Regions from separate parts of the Bacillus sp. WC2503 genome, predicted to be linked through region 1. Evidence: riboswitches for the same ligand, from Rfam matches in the RefSeq annotation. Region 1 holds a riboswitch; each other region holds the start of a gene.
The links. A riboswitch is a leader RNA that binds a small molecule or an ion and turns the genes downstream of it on or off. The one in region 1 is predicted to bind thiamine pyrophosphate.

Region 1 (2,207 bases):
TTCATCACGTGAAACTGGATTTAAATCATAAACACCTGGTAAATCAATTAATGTTCCTTGTCTATCTTTTAATTTACCAACCTTCTTTTCTACTGTTACACCGCTCCAGTTTCCTACATATTCATAAGAACCAGTAAGTGCATTAAATAATGATGTCTTCCCTGTATTCGGATTCCCTAGCAAAGCTACCTTATTCACGCTAATTCCACCTTTATCATTTTCGCGTCACAATGACGAATACTAATTAACTGTCCACGACACTCCAATGTACAAGGACCTTTAAACATCGCTTTCTGTTTCAGGCGAAGTTCGCTTCCTTCAGCAAGACCGAAAGCAGCTAGTCTACGCTTTAATAGCTGATCTAAAGACTGAATACTTTTTACTAACACTTTCTCTCCAATTTTAATATCTACTAAGCTCATAACCTTCCCCCTCAGAAGAGAATGATAATTATTTTCAAAAAAATTATACCACACCCAATTTCTCTTGTACTATACCCTTTTGCTTCATATTTATTAACATTTCGCTACAATTGTATTTCAATTATTGTCATACTGTATTCGTTTGCCATTCTCATCCATTTCGCTTACAATAAACAATAGCAAATAAAGAATCTCGTTATCACTGGGGGAGCCATGCCGCTGAGAGGGAACACTTCGTTCCGACCCTTCGAACCTGTTAGTTAATGCTAACGCAGGGATTGTGCAAACGTCCGAAATACATACCTCATTTTTATTTACGTATTTCGTATCCTCCTATGATATCTATTCTTTTTTGTACAACTTGGATTTAGGGGGAGACAACATGCGTAACACTAATTTACAAGCGATGATCGAATCTGCTATTCTTGCAGCCTTCGCCATGGTCATCGACATTTTACCATTATCAATTAAACTTCCAACAGGCGGTTCTATCTCATTCGCTATGATTCCTATTTTTATTATTGCTTACCGCTGGGGCTTTAAATCAGCTTTCTTAGGTGGTTTAGTTTGGGGACTGTTACAAATTGTCGTAGGTGATGCCTACATTTTAACACCAGTTCAAGCATTCATTGAGTACTTCATTGCCTTTGCTTTTATCGGATTTGCCGGGTTATTCTATCGTCCAATTCAAAATGCACTTTTAGCATCTAATGCGAATGGCAACGAACAATCAAACTTAAGTAGCCATAAAGATAAACCTTCATCAAAACAAAACCAAGGAAAGAAAGTAATTGGATTCATTATCGTTGCTACATTTATCGGTAGTCTAGCTCGTTACTTCTGTCACTTTATTGCCGGTATTATTTTCTGGGGACAATATGCACCGAAAGGTCAATCAGCTGTGCTATATTCATTAATCGTAAATGGCAGCACAATGCTTGGTTCTTTTATTCTATGTACAGTTTTACTTATATTTTTATTTATCACTTCACCACGCTTATTCAAAAGCATCAATGCTTATCAAATAAATGCAAACAAAAAGGGCGCTTAACTAGCGCCCTTTTTTATATCAAAATTCTCAATGAGTAATATCGATAATAAATACAATAAATGCACAAAGAAAAATAAATACCATCACACCTAGTAAATTGCTATTCATGGCTAATCTACTCCTTACATAACCTCTTTTTCTAACAAGATTATATCTCTTAAAAATAAAGATTAGGTAAAGATAATATGAAAATAACTTAAAAAAAAGCGTAGCATGTATGATCTACGCTTTTTTCAGTAAGTAGAAGTAAAATAACACACCATCTTCTGTATTCTTTACCCCATATTCAGCATCGTGCAGTTCTAAAATATTCTTTGAAATAGCAAGCCCAAGCCCTGTTCCACCTTGTGAACGATGACGTGCTGCATCCACGCGATAAAAACGATCCCAAATTTTATCTAATTGCTCTTCTTCAATATGAGTACCTTTATTTTCAATACACACTTTTATACGATTTTTCTCATCTATTGTAGAAATAATAATATCCTCTTTATTCGGTGTATAACGTATGGCATTCGTAATGAAGTTCACGATGACTTGTTCAATCCGGCCTTGATTTGCGACTACTTCAAATGGACCTATATTTTTATGAACACGAAGTTCTTTTTTCTCTATTTCTACAGAAAGGTGTTCACATATATCTTCAATTACTGTATCGATATAAAATGAATCCATTTTCATTTTATATGTACCTGACTCAAATTTAGCTAACTCAAGCATATCTAAAATTAACG
Region 2 (2,207 bases), 350 kb from region 1:
AAATCTATCAATCTAAACAAGCAAATAGTGAAGTAGCGGCAACAACGACGACATCTATGCCAAAACTCACAATAGGAAAAGTAGTGAAAGCATGGTCTCCGTTCATTATTTTAACGGTTATGGTAGTTGTTTGGAGCCAAAGCTTCTTTAAATCTTTATTTGCTCCAGGAGGCGCTTTAGAAAGTCTTGTATTTAAGTTTGAAGTTCCAGGCTTACACAATTTAGTAATGAAAGCAGAGCCGATAGTAAATAAACCAACGCCTTATGAAGCAATTTTGAAATTAGATGTTTTATCAGCGACTGGAACGGCAATTTTAATTGCTTGTATTATTTCTATCTTTATTTTGAAAATGAGTGCAAAAGATGCAGTAGCGACATTTAAAGAAACGTTAAACGAACTTAAGATGCCAATTCTATCTATCGGATTCGTATTAGGATTCGCATTTATCGCAAACTATTCTGGTCTATCTTCTACATTAGCGCTAGCGCTAGCAGGAACTGGCGGACTATTCCCTTTCTTCTCACCATTCCTAGGTTGGATTGGTGTATTCTTAACAGGATCCGATACGTCTGCGAACGCACTGTTCTCGAATTTACAAGCAATTACGGCGCAGCAAGTTGGCGTATCTGAAGTACTTCTCGTTGCGGCAAATACAACAGGTGGTGTAACAGGTAAGATGATTTCTCCGCAATCGATTGCAATTGCTTGTGCTGCAGTTGGACTTGCCGGAAAAGAGTCGGATTTGTTCCGTTTTACAGTGAAGCATAGTTTGTTCTTCGTTATTATCGTTGGTATTATGACGTATGTACAGGCATATTATTTAACGTGGATGATTCCATAAACAATAAAAGAAATAAACTTTTCATTTTTCAGATTATCGTGTATGATGAGAAAGTATTGAAAATTAAATCAGTGATAAACTAGGGGTGCCTAACGTATGCGTAGGCTGAGAGAGAAGCGCGTGAACTTCTTAACCCTTTGGACCTGATCTGGCTCGTACCAGCGTAGGGAAGTTAGCGGCTTTACATAATGATGTCTTTTATGAGCCAGGTCCTTATTTTTTTATGGACCTGGCTCTTTTTGTTTTGGCATACGCTGGCCATATCTCGTCCTTGTCACGTACAGGGGGGCAACAAAGGTTATGAAACAATCTGTTTCAGCTGAACAAATTGAATTGAAATCGAGTTTACCAGGAAGTAAGAAAGTGTATGTAGATGGACCACGGGAAGGTATGAAAGTACCGATGCGTGAGATTGCACAAAGCGATACGAATGGTGTCCAAAATCCGCCCATCCGTGTGTATGATACGAGTGGTCCTTATACGGATCCGGCCTATAAAGTGGAGCTGGAAAAGGGGATTCCAACGCCGCGTCATTCTTGGGTCATGGAGCGCGGGGATGTAGAGGCATACGAAGGGCGTGAAGTAAAACCAGAGGATGACGGTGTGAAAGTGGCTTCGAAACATACACCTGTTTTCCCGCAAATGGATCGTAAGCCGCTTAGAGCGAAGGAAGGTGCAAATGTTACGCAAATGCACTATGCGCGTAATGGCATTATTACGTCTGAGATGGAGTATGTTGCGATTCGTGAAGGAGTGGAGCCTGAGTTTGTTCGTAAGGAAATTGCAGAAGGTCGTGCGATTTTACCAGCGAATATTAACCATCCGGAAGCAGAACCGATGATTATCGGACGTAACTTTCATGTGAAGGTAAATGCAAATATCGGAAACTCTGCTGTATCTTCTTCTATTGCAGAAGAAGTAGAGAAGATGACATGGGCAACGCGCTGGGGTGCAGATACGATTATGGATTTATCTACAGGTAAAAATATTCATACGACGCGCGAATGGATTATTCGTAATGCTCCTGTACCGGTTGGAACTGTGCCCATTTATCAAGCGCTTGAGAAAGTAAACGGAATTGCAGAAGATTTAACGTGGGAAGTGTACCGTGATACGTTAATTGAGCAAGCGGAGCAAGGCGTTGATTACTTTACGATTCACGCTGGTGTATTACTTCGTTACATTCCAATTACTGCAAAACGTACGACAGGTATCGTTTCACGCGGTGGTTCGATTATGGCGCAGTGGTGTTTATTCCATCATAAAGAAAACTTCCTATATACTCATTTTGAAGAGATTTGTGAAATTATGAAGCAGTACGATGTTTCATTCTCGCTTGGAGATGGATTACGTCCAGGTTCGATT
Region 3 (2,207 bases), 2.1 Mb from region 1:
TTTACAAAAGTGTTATGAGAAAGGTGTAACGTTTTCTCCTGGAGATGTTTTTTATTCTGATGGAGGGGGAGCGAATACATTCCGCTTAGGTTTTTCACGTTTGAAGGAGAAAGAAATAGTTAGTGGGATTCAAATAATTGGTGAAACTTTAAAAAATGAAACTTGGAGTTGAGAAAATGAGAATTGGCGTTATTATGGGAGGAGTATCCTCTGAAAAACAAGTATCAATTATGACTGGAAATGAAATGATTGCACATTTAGATAAAAATAAGTATGAAATCGTTCCAATTACGTTAAATGAAAAAATGGATTTAATTGAAAAAGCGAAAGACATTGATTTTGCATTGCTAGCATTACACGGAAAATACGGAGAAGATGGTACGGTTCAAGGGACGCTTGAGAGTTTAGGTATTCCATATAGTGGCAGCAATATGTTATCTAGCGGTATATGTATGGATAAAAATATTTCGAAAAAGATTTTGCGTTATGAAGGAGTAGAAACACCAGATTGGATTGAACTTACAAAAATGGCGGATCTAAAGCTTGATGATTTAGATAAGTTAGGATTTCCGTTAGTGGTAAAACCAAACTCTGGCGGCTCGAGTGTTGGCGTAAAGATCGTCAATGATAAAAATGAATTGATCTCAATGCTGGAAACTGTATTCGAATGGGATTCTGAAGTAGTAATTGAGAAGTATATAAAAGGTGACGAGATTACTTGTTCAATTTTTGATGGTAAACATTTACCTATCGTTTCAATTCGACATGCAGCTGAGTTTTTTGACTACAATGCAAAATACGATGATGTTAGTACAATTGAAGAAGTTATTGAACTTCCAACTGAAATTAAGGAACGTGTAAATAAAGCGTCATTGGCTTGTTATAAAGCATTAAAATGTAGTGTTTATGCAAGGGTTGATATGATGGTGAAGGACGGAATTCCATATGTAATGGAGGTTAATACATTACCAGGGATGACCCAATCAAGTTTACTGCCAAAAAGTGCAGATGCCGCGGGGATTAATTATAGTAAACTATTAGATATGATAATTGAAACTTCATTAAGAGTGAGGAAAGAAGAAGGTTTTTAAGATAATTATACAATTAAAACTTTTGATAGTTCCACGAAGTATGCTATGATAATTACAATACGACAACTAAATATTTATCCACTAGGGGGGCCTTTTGTAGGCTGAGATCAAACATAATTTTGAGACTCTTAGTACCTGATCTGGTTAATACCAGCGTAGGGAAGTGGGAAGACGATTATATTTAAAGAATACATTAATATTGTCTATTTCACTTTCTTTACGCCTGTAAAGAAAGTTTTTTTTGTTTTACAGATTTAATAACTGTGGATAAATACATATATTTTATACATTATTGGAGGAATTTAAATGACTTTTTCACAAACATTACGTAAAGAAGTAGATTCTATTTGGGAGGCAAGTTTTCATCATCCTTTTGTAAAAAAACTTGGTGAAGGTACGTTAGATTTGGCAAGTTTTCGTTATTACGTACTTCAAGATTCATATTATTTAAGTCATTTTGCTAGAGTACAAACTTTAGGAGCTGCAAAGGCTCTTGAATTAGAAACGACAGCTCGCATGGCACACCATGCTCAAAATACATACGAGGCAGAATTATCATTACATGAGAATTTCGCAAAGAAATTAGGAATTACGGAAGAAGAAAAAGGTCATTTTATCCCTGCCCCAACTGCATATGCGTATACTTCACATATGTACCGTGCGGCGTATGAAGGGCATTTAGGGGATATTATCGCAGCAATTTTACCTTGCTACTGGCTATATTATGAAATTGGTGAACGTTTAAAAGAATGTCAGCCAGAAGAGCCGATTTATAAAGAGTGGATTTCTGCTTATGGATCTGATTGGTTCCGTACTTTAGTTGAAGAGCAAATTACACGATTAGATACTATCGCTGAACAAGTGACAGAGTCTGATCGGAAGCGTATGAAACAGCATTTCATTATTAGTAGTCAATATGAATATTCATTTTGGGAAATGGCTTATACATTAGAAAAATGGCCAGTGGATACAGAAGTAAAAGATGTAATTGGATAAAGAGTAGAGGTATTGTTATACATATGTATGGATAATACCTCTTTATATGATTTCAAAAAAGGGGTATCGCAAAAAAGACGTATCAATCTAAGTGCGTCTTTTTTTCAATTTTCTTCAATT
Region 4 (2,207 bases), 1.1 Mb from region 1:
TGTACCTGGTGATTTGGGAGAAGAGTATCTTGGGATGAGCGAAGAGGAATTTATTTTAATTAGTTCTAAGGTCGATACGGTAATTCATTGCGGTGCAGATGTAAGACATTTTGGAGATGTAAAACAATTTAAAAATGTGAACGTCCAAGGCACGAGCCGTATGCTAGCGTTAGCCGAGAATGGTGCTACATTCCACTTTATCTCTACAATTGGTATTCCGATAGAATTAGCGGTAGAGCAATGGGATACATATATGGAAACAGGTGATTTCAATTATAATGTAGAGTTAGAGAATGTGTATTCCGATAGTAAACTACAGGCGGAAAATCTTGTTCGTGAAGCTTTGAAGAGCGGTATACGAGGGAACATTTATCGTGCAGGTAACCTAGCATGTCATTCAGAAACGGGTTCGTTCCAACAAAACATTGAAGGAAATGCATTTTATCGTCTTATTAAAACGATGCTTCTAATTGGAAAGGCACCAAATGTGAAGTGGAAAGTTGATTTTACACCAATTGACTTTGCCAGTAAGTCGATTGTATCGTATTTACAAGATCCAAAAATTGTAGGAGAGACGTTACATATTTGTCATCCACATCAAGTTGAATTTGAACATTTTATAAAGCTAATTGAGGGATGTGGATACAATCTTGAAATGGTTCCACTTTCGGAATATGTAAATATCGGGCTTGAATTAGCAAAAGGAAATGAAGAAATAGCAGAGTTAATTGCTTCTCAAGTTGCAGGAGATGGAGCACAGCAATCTGAAATTGTCATGGGTACTCGTAGAACAAATGAATGGATTAAGAAAAAAGAGCTGATAGTGCCAGCGATTAATAAAGAATTTATTCAGCTGTTATTAGCTCATGGTGAAAAAGTTGGATATTTTCCAAAAGTAATGAAATGATTATGTACGCTTTTGTTTGTTCAATAAAATAAATCATGCTACAATGAGAACGAATTAAGAACCGGGGAGCCAATTGGCTGAGAGGATGTAAGTATACATCGACCCTCAACCTGATCTGGATAATGCCAGCGTAGGGAGTTACTTTAAAGTGATGTAGCATAAGTTATTATAGAATAACTTGTATACAAGGCTTTCCTACATGGTAGGAAAGCCTTTTCTTTTTTTGGAAACATATTTTATAAGGGGGATTTTATTATGTCACAACAAGTTACAATGTCATTTTCAGTAGTACCGCAAGCAAAAACAAAAGATGTATATTCTGTTGTTGATAGAGCAATTGAAGTTATACAACAATCGGGAGTTCGTTATGAAGTAGGAGCAATGGAAACAACGTTGGAAGGAGAATTAGATGTACTTCTTGATGTCGTGAAACGTGCGCAGCAAGCTTGCGTCGATGCTGGAGCTGAAGAAGTGATTACTTCTATTAAAATCCATTATCGTCCAAGCACTGGTGTAACGATAGATGAAAAGGTTTGGAAGTACCGTGATGAATATGCAAAACCAGAAGCAATCTAAACTTATTACAACAATTTGGCTTATCCTTCTCATTGCGATATGGGAAGGATCTGTTTCATTATTTAAAATCGAACCGTGGATTTTACCAAAGCCTTCTGCCATTGTTCAAGAATTAATTGGAATGAAGGATTTACTATTACCAAATACGATGCAAACACTGCAGGAAGTTATAATCGGACTATTTTTTGCGATTTTACTTGGGACGAGTATTGCAATTATTATGGACGTGATACCTTTATTTCGTATTTTAATAAATCCGTTGCTCGTTATTTCGCAAACAATTCCAATCGTTGTACTTGCACCGTTATTTATTATTTGGTTTGGATATGGGATGTTGCCGAAAGTAATGGTCGTCATACTCGTTTGTTTCTTCCCAATTGCGCTTAGTATTTTAGAAGGTTTTCAAACTGTAGATAAAAATATGTTGAAATTGTTGCAAACAATGAAAGCAACGAAATGGCAAGTTTACCAGAAAGTAAAGTTTCCGGCAGTGCTCCCATACTTTTTCTCGGGTTTAAAAATTGCAGTTACATATAGCGTGATGGGGGCAATTATCGGAGAATGGCTCGGTGCAAGTGAAGGGTTAGGGGTTATGCTTACGAGAGCTACAAAATCCTTTTTAACTGCTCGAGTATTTGGTGTTGCAGCAATTATCGTCATGGTGACATTATGCCTGTATTTTATCGTGGAGTTTATGGCAAGAATAACAGCACCATGGATATAT

Region 2: another riboswitch for thiamine pyrophosphate. It lies ahead of thiC (phosphomethylpyrimidine synthase ThiC); the one in region 1 lies ahead of thiT (energy-coupled thiamine transporter ThiT).
Region 3: another riboswitch for thiamine pyrophosphate. It lies ahead of tenA (thiaminase II); the one in region 1 lies ahead of thiT (energy-coupled thiamine transporter ThiT).
Region 4: another riboswitch for thiamine pyrophosphate. It lies ahead of ACUN26_RS26205 (MTH1187 family thiamine-binding protein); the one in region 1 lies ahead of thiT (energy-coupled thiamine transporter ThiT).

What each region holds. Positions count from the first base shown of each region.
Region 1 is NZ_JBQYMD010000001.1:4,004,788-4,006,994, forward strand. Features, by position in the region: gene feoB (ferrous iron transport protein B) at 1-198, opposite strand, end outside; gene ACUN26_RS20635 (FeoA family protein) at 195-422, opposite strand; TPP riboswitch at 617-718, shown strand; gene thiT (energy-coupled thiamine transporter ThiT) at 805-1,473, shown strand; gene ACUN26_RS20645 (sensor histidine kinase) at 1,696-2,207, opposite strand, start outside.
Region 2 is NZ_JBQYMD010000001.1:4,358,355-4,360,561, reverse strand. Features, by position in the region: gene lldP (L-lactate permease) at 1-842, shown strand, start outside; TPP riboswitch at 914-1,029, shown strand; gene thiC (phosphomethylpyrimidine synthase ThiC) at 1,143-2,207, shown strand, end outside.
Region 3 is NZ_JBQYMD010000001.1:1,917,165-1,919,371, forward strand. Features, by position in the region: gene pdxR (MocR-like pyridoxine biosynthesis transcription factor PdxR) at 1-172, shown strand, start outside; gene ddlB (D-alanine--D-alanine ligase) at 177-1,091, shown strand; TPP riboswitch at 1,165-1,270, shown strand; gene tenA (thiaminase II) at 1,398-2,087, shown strand.
Region 4 is NZ_JBQYMD010000001.1:5,087,340-5,089,546, forward strand. Features, by position in the region: gene ACUN26_RS26200 (non-ribosomal peptide synthetase family protein) at 1-907, shown strand, start outside; TPP riboswitch at 960-1,061, shown strand; gene ACUN26_RS26205 (MTH1187 family thiamine-binding protein) at 1,163-1,483, shown strand; gene ACUN26_RS26210 (ABC transporter permease) at 1,455-2,207, shown strand, end outside.